Regions from separate parts of the Paenibacillus sp. MT86 genome, predicted to be linked through region 1. Evidence: predicted binding sites of a transcription regulator. Region 1 holds the regulator's gene; each other region holds the start of a gene.

Region 1 (4,246 bases):
AGTCAGCATGATAGGTACAATGCGCAGTTTCATGAAGTTCCTCCTTCAATTTCGATATGAAATTTTGTATAGCAATTGCAGCACAATAATACATATAACAACGATATATGGTGAGGCATGTAATTGATCTGCTCAATTCGTACAAGTATGAGTATATCATATCTTATATACTTTTTCATGCTTGTCTGTGAAAATATTTAGAACAGTTTTACCAATTTATTTCTGTATGCGCTTACATGTTTATGTGCCAAAGAGGCATCCCTATGAGGGGACGCCTTTCATTTGTTTTCTTATTGATTAGGAAGAATAATATCATTTCCGATGGCGTTTCCGTCTTGAAAACGATAGAATCTGTAGCCGCGCTGACCGTTGTTTTCATATTGCAGCTGCCAGGCATACTCGCCTTCATACATTCCCGGCAGCAATCGCTTGATGACCGCACCCGGCATTTCGTTACGGATCTGGTCCCGCATCACGGCCTCTGACATGCCCGTATTCAATAACACCGACTGAACGGCATCTGTCCCTTCAACAGGAACGTTATCGTCCGTAAACTTCACCCAGACCATGCGGTCTTGATTGTCTTTATCTTTCCCGCTGACCACCCAATAGTTATTGTCCTCGCCCCATACCGATTTATAGGTCTTGTCGGACGAGACCAATTGGCCATGCTGTTTCGCTGCAAGGATCGCCATTCTTTCTTCATTCCACGTATCTTTCATAACATAGGAATAATAGAGCTGTAGGCCAAGCAATAATAGCAGGACGCCGGACACGCTCAGCAATATCCACTTCGTTTTTTTCTTCAAATCCGTCTTCCTCGCTCCCCTTGATTATTCCCTAGAGGGTTGTAAGACGCTCAAATGCACGCTGCGCTTCCCGGCGGATGCGTTCCTCGTCGAGAGTAAGGCTCGCGCCATTCTTCACCACCTGCTTGCCGTCAACCCATACATGCTCTACATCCTTCGCGCTGGCAGAGTAGATCGCGTGAGAAATATAGTCGGTCCGTGGAAGGAAATGCGCCTGATCCGTATTCAATGCGATCATATCGGCCTTCATCCCAACCGCGAGCATACCGATATCCTCAAGGAAAGCGGACTTGGCTCCGTATACCGTGCCCATTCGGAGCGCTTCGGAGGCCGGAATGGCCGTCGGATCCCCGCTTACTCCTTTATGGATCAGGGCAGCCAGCCGCATCTCTTCGAACATATCCAGGTTATTGTTGCTAGCAGGTCCGTCGGTACCGAGCGACACCGTTACGCCGGCTTTCAGCAGCGCAGGTACGCGGGCGACTCCGCTGGCAAGCTTCAAATTGCTTCCGGGATTATGCGATACGGCTACTTGATGCTTGGCCAAGACTTCGATTTCCTCATCGGTCAGATGAACGGCATGCGCAAGGAGCGTAGGACGGGAGAACATGCCCAGCTTCTCCAAATGGGCAACGGGGCGAAGCCCGTAATCCTTAACGTTCTGAGCCACTTCAGTTTCCGTTTCGGACATATGGGTATGCAAAGGCAGGTTCAAGTCATGGGATGCTTGAACGAATTTTTCGATGAAATCCGGCGGGCAGGTATAAGGCGCGTGCGGCGAGATCATCGTCGTAATTCTGCCGTCAGCCTTGCCATGCCAATCCTTCGCGAATGCCACCGCCTCATCCAGCTTCTGCTGCTGTACCTCGGGCGGGCATAAACCGATTACGCCGCGCGTCAGGACGCCGCGCATTCCCGAGTCCTGGACAACCTTCGCGACCTGATCCATATGGTCATACATATCCACAAACGTCGTGGTTCCGCCCTTGATCATCTCCAGCACGGAGAGCGATGTGCCCCAATATACGTCGTCTGACGTGAATTTGGCTTCCATCGGCCACATTTTTTCCTGAAGCCATACCTGCAGTGCCAGATCGTCCCCATAGCCGCGAAGAAGCGACATGGCGGCATGTCCATGCGTGTTCACCAATCCGGGCAGGAAGAACAGATGGGTTCCGTCGATAATTTCTGTCCCCTCTTCCACGACGGGCTCCTCCTCGCCCAGGTACGTGATCCGGTCGTTCTCAACCACCAGGTATCCGCGAAGCACGGATTGGCCTTCCTCCAGTACTGCAAACGTTCCGTTCTTAACCATCCACTTCGTTGTTGTCATGTGCTGCATCCTCCTTGCCGTTATCCAAATAATAGGCCAAACTTTGCAAATCCGTTGTAAAATCAGCCGTATGAATCCGGATATGGGCTGGGGCTTTCAGGATGGTTGGCGCAAAGTTCAGAATCGCCTCGATCCCTGAGGCGATAAGCTGATTCGCTACGTTCTGCGCTTCGAAATCCGGAACGGTAATAATCCCGATTCGAATGCCGTGCTCATGAACCGTCTTCTCCAGCTCTTCCATCGGCTGTACGACCAAATTGTTAATTTTCATACCAACTTTGGGAGAATACGAATCGAAAATCGCCACAATCTTCATATTATCCTTCAGGAATGCATTGTAATTCGATAATGCATGTCCAAGATTACCGGCCCCGACCAATGCGACATTGATCTTCTGGTCCAGCTTCAGAATCTGGCGAATCTTCTCGATCAGATAAGAAACATCATATCCGATCCCTTTCCGTCCAAAATCACCGAAATACGCCAGGTCCTTACGAATTTGAGCAGGATTGAGGTCCAGCTTCTGTCCCAGCTCCTGGGAGGAAACCGTGGAAACCTCCCTCTTCTGAAGCTCATTCAAATAGCGCAAGTATACAGGTAATCTGCGGACCACGGCTTCCGAAATTTTTTCCGATTTCATGCATGCTCCCCCTAATAATAGGTTAATAACTACATCTTTTTTTGTTGATCGTGCTTGGTTTCACTTTATTCCGCTTGGTTTCCCGCGCTTGCCTCTTCCTGCAGCCATTCCGAAATTCGGGGAACGATCCCCTCTGTCGGCATATGCTCCATCTTCGGCCCCGGCAAGGAATATAAGAAATACTTCCCGTAATAGGATTCAATGACCCGCGTATCGTACACGATCACGATCCCTTTATCTTGTGCTGTTCGCACCAGACGCCCAAACCCCTGTTTGAAACGAATGACCGCTTGCGGAACCGAAAGCTTCATGAAGGGATTCTTCTTCTGCTGCTGCAGCAGTTCGCTCTTGGCCTCGACCAAGGGGTGATTCGGCGGCTGGAACGGCAGCCGGACGATGGCAAGACAAGTCAGCGCCTCACCCGGGATGTCTACCCCTTCCCAGAAGGAGCTGGTGCCCAGCAGCACGGAAGCGCTGCTGTCCTGAAATCTTCGGATTAACTTGGTACGGCTGGTTCCGTCCATACCTTGTCCCAATACCGTGATGTCGCTTGATGCCAGCGCTTCTTTCAGCGGCTCGTGCACCTGGCGCAGCATCCGGTACGAAGTGAACAGGACGAGCATGCGGCCATGCGTAGCGACGGCCGTATCGGCCAAAGACTTCACGAGCGTATTCACAAAGAGTGCATCCCCGACCGATCCCTTCACGCTCGGAAAATCGCGCGGCACGACAAGAAGGGCCTGTTCCCTGTAATTAAACGGGGACGGGAGCTGAACCGTGTTCAGGTTCCCCGCTTCAGCCGCTTCCTGAAGACCCAGGTTTTCGATCATGAACTGAAACGATTTGTCCACCGACAAGGTCGCCGATGTCAGAATCACGCTTTGTTTCTTGTCAAAAAACAATTCCTTCAGATGAGCGCTCACGTCGACGGGCACGGCATACAACTGCAGCGATTTGCTGCGGAAATTGCCGTTCGCCTCCATCCAGTATACCGTGCCCTCATCGTTCAGGGCCATGAAGGAGCGCAGGTCTTCGCGATGCGAGGCCAGGTCCTTAAATAGGCCCGATAGGTCGGTTAACAGGCTGTCCGCGCTGTAGTCATCCAAATCTTCCTTCATTTCGGCGATCAGCTTATCGCCCTTGCGCACGACATCGCCCAGCGTCAGATGAATTTGATGCTCCAGTTCGGCCATCGAATCCCAATCCTTCGGCTTCTTAAGCGGGGACAGGCGGAGCGAGAATTGGCCGGCATCTCCCGGAGAAGCGTCTCCGCGTTCCGGAAGCAGTCCGAACAATTGATCGCTGAGCCGATCCCAGTTCTCTTTTGCGGTAATGAGGTCCGGATACAAACGGTCGATGACGGAAGACCATTCGACTGCCTTCTCGTGCGGCGAAGCTTGCAGCAGCTGGCGCAGAGCCGGGAGCTGCCCGCTTCGGCTGTCTTTGTACAAACGGGTCAAGGTA
Region 2 (4,246 bases), 2.2 Mb from region 1:
TTCCTGCCGCTGATCATCTGGATTTTCACCCGGATCCGCAAGCATTACGAGGCGGTAGCGGACCAGCTCCGGATTACGACCTGCGAGCCGGTTAAGCCGATTGAGGGGAATGTCATCATCCTGCCTGTGGCAGGAATCACGCATGTGGTGGAGAACTCGCTGAATTACGCCAAATCGCTGGGAGCGGGCCAAATCATCGCGGTGTACGTGCCGTTCGAGCGGGAGGAGGAAGTCGCCTTCCAGGAAAAATGGAAAAAGTGGCAGCCGGACATCCGGCTGGTGACGCTGCACTCGCCTTATCGGAGCATCATTCAGCCGCTGACGAAATTCATCGATACCGTGCAGCGCAAGGCTAGCGAATCCGACTATCAGGTTACCGTCGTCATTCCGCAGTTCATCCCCAAGAAGGGCTGGCATAATTTCCTGCACAATCAATCCAGCCTGCTCATCCGGGCACATCTCCTGTATCGGAGAGACGTGATCATCACGACGGTTCCCTACCATTTAAAAAAATAGCGGGCTTGTTCCCTGCTTGATTCATTACTGGGAACAGCCTCGCCCATCACGACAAAAAGCTGCGATCAACCGCTGCCTTTCATCAAGGACGGTTGAACGCAGCTTTTTCTTTAAGCCAGACGCTCGCCAGGCTTCCGGCATTAGGAAACATTCTGCGCCGAATGAACCTGTTGAGGAGCGCCGGCCGATGGCACAGGCGTCTGCTCGCCGCGCGGAGCGGCTGCGGCCTGTTTCTCCTGCTTTAAATAAACGGTTCCGTATGTCGCTCCCACAAATAACGCGCCGCCAACGAAATTGCCCAGCCATACCGGAATGAAGTTCATCAGATACTCGCCCCAGCTGTAATAGCCTTCAAAAATCGCGGCCGGGATGAGAAACATGTTGGCCACCACGTGCTGAAACCCGATGGCGACAAACGCCATGGTCGGAAACCAGATCCCGAGAATTTTGCCGCTCATCTGATCCGATCCGTAGGACAGCCATACGGCGAGGGCTACGAGCCAGTTGCACCCGATGCCCGACAGGAAGGCTTGCAGGAAGCTGTCGTCCAGCTTATGCCCGGCCATATCCACCAGTTTCTCCAGGTAAACGCCGCTGCCTGTCAGACCGGTCACATGGCCGAAGAAGTAAGCGACGAATAACGCTCCCAACATATTGCTGACCGTGACAAGCGCTAAATTCCGCATCATCTCCTTCGTGGAAATTCTCCTCTTGAATCTGGCCAAGGACACGGCCATCATGTTGCCCGTCAGCAGCTCCCCGCCTGCAAGCAGGACAAGAATCAGGCCGACGGGGAATACCGCCGCGCCTATAAAACCGGCAATCCCTCCCCATTCCGGAGACGCTCCGGCAATCACGCGTATGTCAAGCAAAAAGCCGAGCGCAATAAATGCCCCCGCAAGGAATCCTAATATCATCACGTTTATGGCGGAGTTATGCGCTTTTTTCACCCCGTTCTCCACGGTAATCTCCGCAATGCGCTCAGGTTTATGGTAAGCCATGGTCACTCCCTCATTTCTTCCGCATCCGCTTTGTCTACCTATCCGAATGCAGCTCATGATATTCGTGTTATCGTTACCAACATTGTAACGCAGCTTCTTTGGCAAGAACGTGAATTATATCACGATCGTGTCCGTCAGGGACGGACAGATGCAGATGTGATGTTCCGTATGCCTTGATCTGCTGACCACGCTGCAGCGAATAACATGGATCGGATTCGGTGTGGCCATTTAAGCGATATATGGATATAGGCACAGCACCCTGTCCATGGGTGGAGCTTCGGATCAGCTTTAGCGGGGTGACTCCTTTCGCTTCCTTCGAGGAATCGCATATGCCGAAAAAGCGGTGCCCGGGTTTCTCCCCGGCACCGCTCTTTTGGATTGTCTTTACCAGTACGAAGCCCGTTCGTGTTGGATACCATTCTGCCAGATTCGGCTTAAATGTATAGATTTTTACTCACCCGCTAGGCTTTGGCCGCAGTCTCTACCCTGACAGGCGCCTCTGTTTCCTGCACCGGCACCTTGGCGATCGGCAGCTTCATGCTGATGAATGACGACAGCAGGAAGAGCGCGCCTGCCGTAAAATACACCACGACAATGGAGGTTACCGACATATACCAGCCCGTCAGCCCGGAGCCGATGAGCAGCATGCCGGTAAATATCGGCGTCATCACGCCGTTCAGCCGGCCAATGAATTTCTCTTCCACCTGCTGCATCATCACCGCCATCAGGACCGTCTGGGCCATGGCCATCAGCACCCCGGTGACGAAGCGCATCGAGCCGGTCAGGATCGGCCACTGGGACAGCACCTCGACAAAGGTCGAGAGTCCAAGGAAGGCCAGCCCCGCGAACAGCAAGTAGGAACCTTTCACTTTGCCTGCAATCACCGCTGCGATCACACCGCCGATCAACATGCCCAAGCCCTCAAGCGCGGTGAACCACTGGACGCTGGACATCTCCAGCTGAAGACGCTCGGTAATGACGAAGATGTCGAGCGGCTGTACGAGTCCGCTGCCCAGCGCCAACATAACGTAGACTACCAGCAGCACCTTCAACAGCCGGCTGGAACCAATGTAGGCGAAGCCTGCCTTCATGTCCTTCACGAACGAACCGGCTGATACCGAGTCCTTGGAAGGTTCGTCCACGGTGGAAGGCAGAAAGGCCAACACGATCGCCGAAGCGCCGAACAGAATCAGCAAGCTGATTAAAGAGGCCTGCAATCCAAATGCTTGATAAATCGTCGTGCCTACCATAGGTCCCAAAATGATAAACAGCGACATCGAGGTCTGGGATAACGCCGTGGCCGCGGGCACATGCTCATCCGGCAAACACCGCTTGATGATCTTCATGGACGATGGCTGCGAGAATTGCGATACGACGGCCGAGACCAGCGTCACCGCAAACACGGCCTGCCAATATCCCGCATACACAACAAACAAAATAAGCAGAATGGATATGAAGCTTAAAATATCCCCCCATATCATCGTTCGCTTGGGACGCCAACGGTCAGCCAGTACGCCGCCAACCATGGAAATCACGAAGATCGGCGCGTATTCAATCACGGTCAGCAGCGATACGGCGACCGGGTCATGGTTGCTCTGCTCCATAATAAAGAACAACAGCGCCATATTGCGGATCCAGATCCCGATATTTTGCATAAAATCAGATACCATCAACAGCACGAACGCGCGGTTGCCAAACAAATGCTTCATACTCCATCCTCCTGTTAAAACCGACTATTCGGTTTATTTATAATTGCGAAAACGCCCTTTCCTGTTAGCTAAGAAAAGCGTTTTCGATAAATCCTCCTACCGCACCGTACGCTATGAACCTTCACCCGATAACACACCGTTCAAAAAGTACATCACGCTCTTGCGGTACAGCTGCCTTAATTCCTCCTGGGACCGTTCGAAGTACGAAACCGACAACCCGTCCAGCAGCGATCCGAAAATAACGGCTATTTCGTCGATATCCTCTGCCGCTATGCGTCCCTCGTCCGCTCCCTCTGCCAGAATTTCGCGGTAGAGCATACGCGGACCTTGCAGAATCGCCAGCATTTCGCCCACAATCGTCTTATTTTCCGGCTGGTTGATATAGAATTCCTCCGCGATTTTGGTGAGCGGATTCTGGAAGTCGTCAACCATGTGATCGGCGATCCCGTACAGCTTCTCCTCAAAGCTGGCGTAACCGGCTTTTTTGTCGTCCCAGGCTTCCATCCATTCCCGATTCTGCTTTGTCAGCAGCTTGACGAACAAATCTTCCTTGCTCTCGAAGTGATAATAGATGCTTCCCTTGCTGGCCCCCGTATACTTGACCAGTTCATCCATTGACGTTGCCGCATATCCGCGCTGGATGAACAGCTCCTTGGCTTTATCCAGAATCAAATCCCGCTTTCGCTGCGCTTTTTCTGATGACATCGGTGTTAGCACTCCTTGCGTTGGATTCAACAGTCCGCATCAACCAGCGGAAATCCGTGATCCGTAATAAAAAATGTATTCTGTCATGAATGAACTTCATCCCTCTTTAAAAAACCGACTGTACGGTTTAATCATACTGAAAACCTCCTCCCATGTAAAGGACGCTCTTCCGAATGCAACGAAAAAAGGACTTTGCCGAAGCAAAATCCTTGTCCATCTCGCACATTCCAAAATAACAACATGCGATGTATTGCTGCATTATTCCACTGCCCAAATGGCTCTTCCTTCTTTCATCGGATCGCCGTAACTCAGCTG
Region 3 (4,246 bases), 2.3 Mb from region 1:
AGCACGATGCTGACCGTAACGGAGTTTGCCAAAGCGGCCATCGTTACGGGAACGACCGGGGTTTATATGGATCCCCATGAGATCGCCAACGTGTTCGGCATGGAGGGCGTGCGCTGGATGCACGAGGAAGGGCAGCAGCTGCCGATGAAGGTGTTCACCACCATTCCTTCCTGCGTACCGGCGACGTTCGATCTGGAGGATGCCGGGGCGCAGTTGGGCGTAGCCGATATCGAGGAAGGGCTGACCTGGCCCGGCGTCGCGGGGCTTGGCGAAGTGATGAACTTCCCGGGCGTCGTATACGGCGATCCGACCATGATCGGAGAGATCGAAGCCACGCTGCGTGCGGGCAAGACGGTGACGGGGCATTTTCCGGCCGAGGACGACCGGATGCTACAAGCCTATCTAGCAACCGGCGTCAGCTCCGATCATGAGACGGTAACGAGAGAGCAGGCTTTGGAAAAGGTTCGCCTCGGTATGCATCTGATGATCCGCGAAGGTTCGGCTTGGCAGGATGTGAAGGAAGTGATTAAGGTGGTAACGGAGGACAAGGTACGTACCGACAATATCTCCTTGGTCACGGATGATGTGTATCCGCAGACGCTGCTGCGGCTCGGCCATATGAACCATGTGGTCCGCCGCGCCATGGAGGAGGGCGTGGACCCGGTTACGGCGATCCAGATGGGCACGATCAACGTGGCTCGATATTTCGGCATGGATATGGAGCTCGGCAGCATTTCACCAGGCAAAACGGCTGATATTTTGCTCATTGACGATCTGAAGAGCATGGTGCCTTCGGTGGTGATCACGGACGGCGAAGTGGTCGCGGAGAACGGCCGTCTCGTGAAGGCGTTCCCGGCGTATTCGTATCCGGAAAAGGCCTTTCAATCGGTTCGGCTGCAGCGTTCGCTTACCGCCGACGACTTTTTGCTGCGCAGCAAGTTCGATGCGGCGCGTACGGAAGTGAACGTGGTGCGCGTCATCGAGAACAGTGCCCGTACCGCCAAAATGACCGCGGTGCTCGCCGTGGAGCAGGGCGTCATCCAGCCGGACCTGGGCCAAGACGTGGTTCAGCTGGCATGCATCGAGCGCCACGGCGCAACCGGGCAAATCTCGCTCGGCTTTGCGAGCGGCTTCGCACTACAGTCCGGCGCGGTTGCTTCCACGGTGGCGCACGATAGCCACAACCTGCTTGTGATGGGCACGAACGCCGAGGATATGGCGCTTGCGGCGAACGAGCTGGCAGCATGCGGAGGCGGCATGATCGTGGTGCAGAACGGCCAGGTGCTGGCGAAGGTGGCGATGCCGATTGCGGGCTTGCTGGCGGACCGTCCAGTCGAGGTCGTGGCCGAGGAAGTCGCTGCCCTGGAGGAAGCGTGGAAACAGCTCGGCTGCTCCATCCATGCGCCGTTCATGACGTTCTCGCTCATTGCGCTTCCGGTCATTCCGGAGATCCGCATTACCAATCGCGGGATTGCGGACGTGACGGAATTCAAGCTCATCGAGACGGAGATCGGTCCGGTTCAATAAGGTGGCACATACATTAAAGCAGGTTGGCCTACATGGCTAACCTGCTTTTTTGGTGCGTAAATACTGGGCTTAGCCTGTGAGTGGATGCCGCAAGCCACGCTCCCATGGATAATCCTCACATAATCCATTACCTACTTAGTGATTTTCGTCACAAATTGATAACTTTTTCACCTATTTCGGCCATTATATTGTGATGTTTATCACAATCCTTTAGGACGCGGTCTGCGACAATACAAAAAGAATCAAATTTGAAGTGATCACGTGAGCTAAAGGAAGGGGTATCTTTTATGGATCCGGTTATGCTGGCGCGAATTCAATTCGCATCGACAACCATTTTTCACTTTATTTTCGTACCGTTATCCATCGGATTGGCGTTTCTGATCGCCATCATGGAGACGATGTATGTTGTCAAGGGCCAGGAAGTCTACAAGAAAATGGCCAAGTTCTGGGGAAAGCTGTTCCTGATCAACTTTGCGGTCGGGGTTGTGACAGGGATTCTGCAGGAATTCCAGTTCGGGATGAACTGGTCGGATTACTCGCGCTTTGTCGGGGACGTGTTCGGCGCACCGCTTGCGATCGAAGCCCTGCTGGCGTTTTTCCTTGAGTCGACGTTTATCGGGCTATGGATATTCGGGTGGGACCGGTTATCCAAGAAGGTCCATCTGCTCAGCATCTGGCTGGTGTCCTTCGGCACCCTGATGTCCGCCTTCTGGATCCTGGCAGCGAACTCGTTCATGCAGCGTCCGGTCGGTTTTGAGATCAACAATGGACGGGCGGAGATGAACGATTTCTTCGCGCTGATCACGAACGGTCAGCTGCTGGTGGAATTTCCGCACACGATCTTCGGGGCACTGGCAACCGGGGCTTACCTGGTAGCGGGGGTAAGCGCGTATAAACTGCTGAAGAAGCAGGATTTGGATTTCTTCAAAAAATCATTCCACATCGCCATCGTGGTGGGTCTCATCACCTCCATTCTGGTTGCGGTATTCGGCCACCAGCAGGCGCAGTATCTGGTGGATACGCAGCCGATGAAGATGGCCGCCGCCGAGAGCTTGTGGGAAACGAGCGACGATCCCGCGCCTTGGACGGTCATCGCCGCCATCGATCCGGATAAGCAGGAGAACACGATGGAATTCAAAATCCCGTATCTGCTCAGCTTCTTGTCCTACAGCAAATTTTCCGGCGAAGTCATCGGGATGAAGGAGCTGCAAGCCCAGTATGAGCAGGAATACGGCCCTGGAGACTATATTCCGCCGGTCCGCACCACCTTCTGGAGCTTCCGGATTATGGTGGCCGCCGGCAGCGTCATGATCCTCATGGGATTGTACGGAGCGTGGCTGATGCTGCGCAAAAAAGTTGAGAAGGCCGGCAAATGGTTCCTCAGACTGATGCTGTTTGGCATTTCCCTGCCGTTCATCGCCAACACGTCGGGATGGATCATGACGGAGATCGGCCGCCAGCCTTGGACGGTATTCGGGCTGATCACCACGGAGAACAGCGTTTCGCCGAACGTAAGCGCAGGCTCGATCCTGTTCTCGCTCATCATGTTTACCGCCATTTATGCGGTGCTGGCAGCCGTGATGGCCTATCTGTTCATCAAAGTCATTAAGAAAGGACCGTATGCGGCGGAGGAAGACGATCACCACGCAAGCGATCCGTTTAATAAGGAGGACTACAATGCTGTCTCTTAACGAACTGTGGTTTGTGCTCGTCGCCGTGTTGTTTATCGGGTTCTTCTTCCTGGAGGGCTTCGATTTCGGAGTCGGGATGTCCACGCAGCTGCTGGCCAAAAACGATACCCAGCGCCGGGTGCTGATCAACTCGATCGGCCCGTTCTGGGACGCCAACGAGGTCTGGCTGCTGACGGCGGGCGGCGCGATGTTCGCGGCCTTCCCGAACTGGTATGCCACGCTGTTCAGCGGGTTCTACATTCCGCTTGTCTTTCTTCTGCTGGCCTTGATCGGGCGCGGCGTGGCATTTGAATTCCGCGGCAAGGTGGGCGATGTCCGCTGGAAACGGGTATGGGACGGAGCGATCTTCACCGGAAGCGTGCTTCCGCCATTCCTGCTCGGCGTAGTGTTTGCCTGCCTGATCCAGGGGCTTCCGATTAACGAAGAGATGCAGCTGCATGCCGGATTCTTCGATGTCGTGAATCTCTATACCGTGGTCGGCGGGTTGACGATGGTGATGCTCTGCCTGCTGCATGGCTTGATGTTCACGACGCTGCGCACGCTGGGGGATCTCCAGGAACGGGCGCGCCGCATGGCCCGGAGACTTCTGATTCCTGTTGCGGCCCTGTTCGTGGCGTTCGGGGTGATGACGTATTTCATGACCGATATCTTCGAGAAGCGCGGCGTGGCGTTAACCGTCCTGCTGGTGCTGGCCCTGCTTGCATTCCTGTTGGGCGGATATTTCATGAACGTCAAGCGGGACGGCTGGGCTTTCGGGATGACCGGCGCGGTCATCGCACTCTTGGTAACGTCCGTGTTCGTGGGCTTGTTCCCGCGCGTGATGGTCAGCTCCATCAACGCTGCATTTGACCTGACCATTTATAATGCGGCCTCCGGACCGTATTCCCTCAAGATTATGACGATTGTGGCCGTATCGCTGCTGCCTTTTGTTTTGGGCTATCAAATTTGGAGTTACTTCGTTTTCCACAAACGGGTACATGAGAAGGAGCATCTGGAGTACTGATGGGAAAAGATCTGCTGGGATACAA

What was found. Region 1 encodes Rex, which represses fermentation and respiration genes when NADH is low (regulators of the CRP and FNR family bind a similar motif). Its sites were predicted from a motif close to TTGTGAAATATTTCACAA; they were not measured.
Region 2: AC3RCL_RS29965 (formate/nitrite transporter family protein) is a predicted target of Rex. The motif match lies at 1,625-1,642, and genes of this name have one in related genera.
Region 3: AC3RCL_RS30255 (cytochrome ubiquinol oxidase subunit I) is a predicted target of Rex. The motif match lies at 1,716-1,733, and genes of this name have one in related genera.

Annotation. Positions count from the first base shown of each region.
Region 1 is NZ_CM179499.1:4,321,645-4,325,890, forward strand. It holds gene AC3RCL_RS19135 (hypothetical protein) at 1-33, opposite strand, end outside; gene AC3RCL_RS19140 (cell wall elongation regulator TseB-like domain-containing protein) at 291-809, opposite strand; gene AC3RCL_RS19145 (amidohydrolase) at 841-2,142, opposite strand; gene AC3RCL_RS19150 (redox-sensing transcriptional repressor Rex) at 2,117-2,782, opposite strand; gene dinG (ATP-dependent DNA helicase DinG) at 2,848-4,246, opposite strand, start outside.
Region 2 is NZ_CM179499.1:6,568,284-6,572,529, forward strand. It holds gene AC3RCL_RS29960 (APC family permease) at 1-516, shown strand, start outside; gene AC3RCL_RS29965 (formate/nitrite transporter family protein) at 657-1,517, opposite strand; gene AC3RCL_RS29970 (MFS transporter) at 1,979-3,226, opposite strand; gene AC3RCL_RS29975 (TetR/AcrR family transcriptional regulator) at 3,338-3,931, opposite strand; gene AC3RCL_RS29980 (DUF4352 domain-containing protein) at 4,190-4,246, opposite strand, start outside.
Region 3 is NZ_CM179499.1:6,635,691-6,639,936, reverse strand. It holds gene ade (adenine deaminase) at 1-1,527, shown strand, start outside; gene AC3RCL_RS30255 (cytochrome ubiquinol oxidase subunit I) at 1,815-3,218, shown strand; gene cydB (cytochrome d ubiquinol oxidase subunit II) at 3,205-4,221, shown strand; gene cydD (thiol reductant ABC exporter subunit CydD) at 4,221-4,246, shown strand, end outside.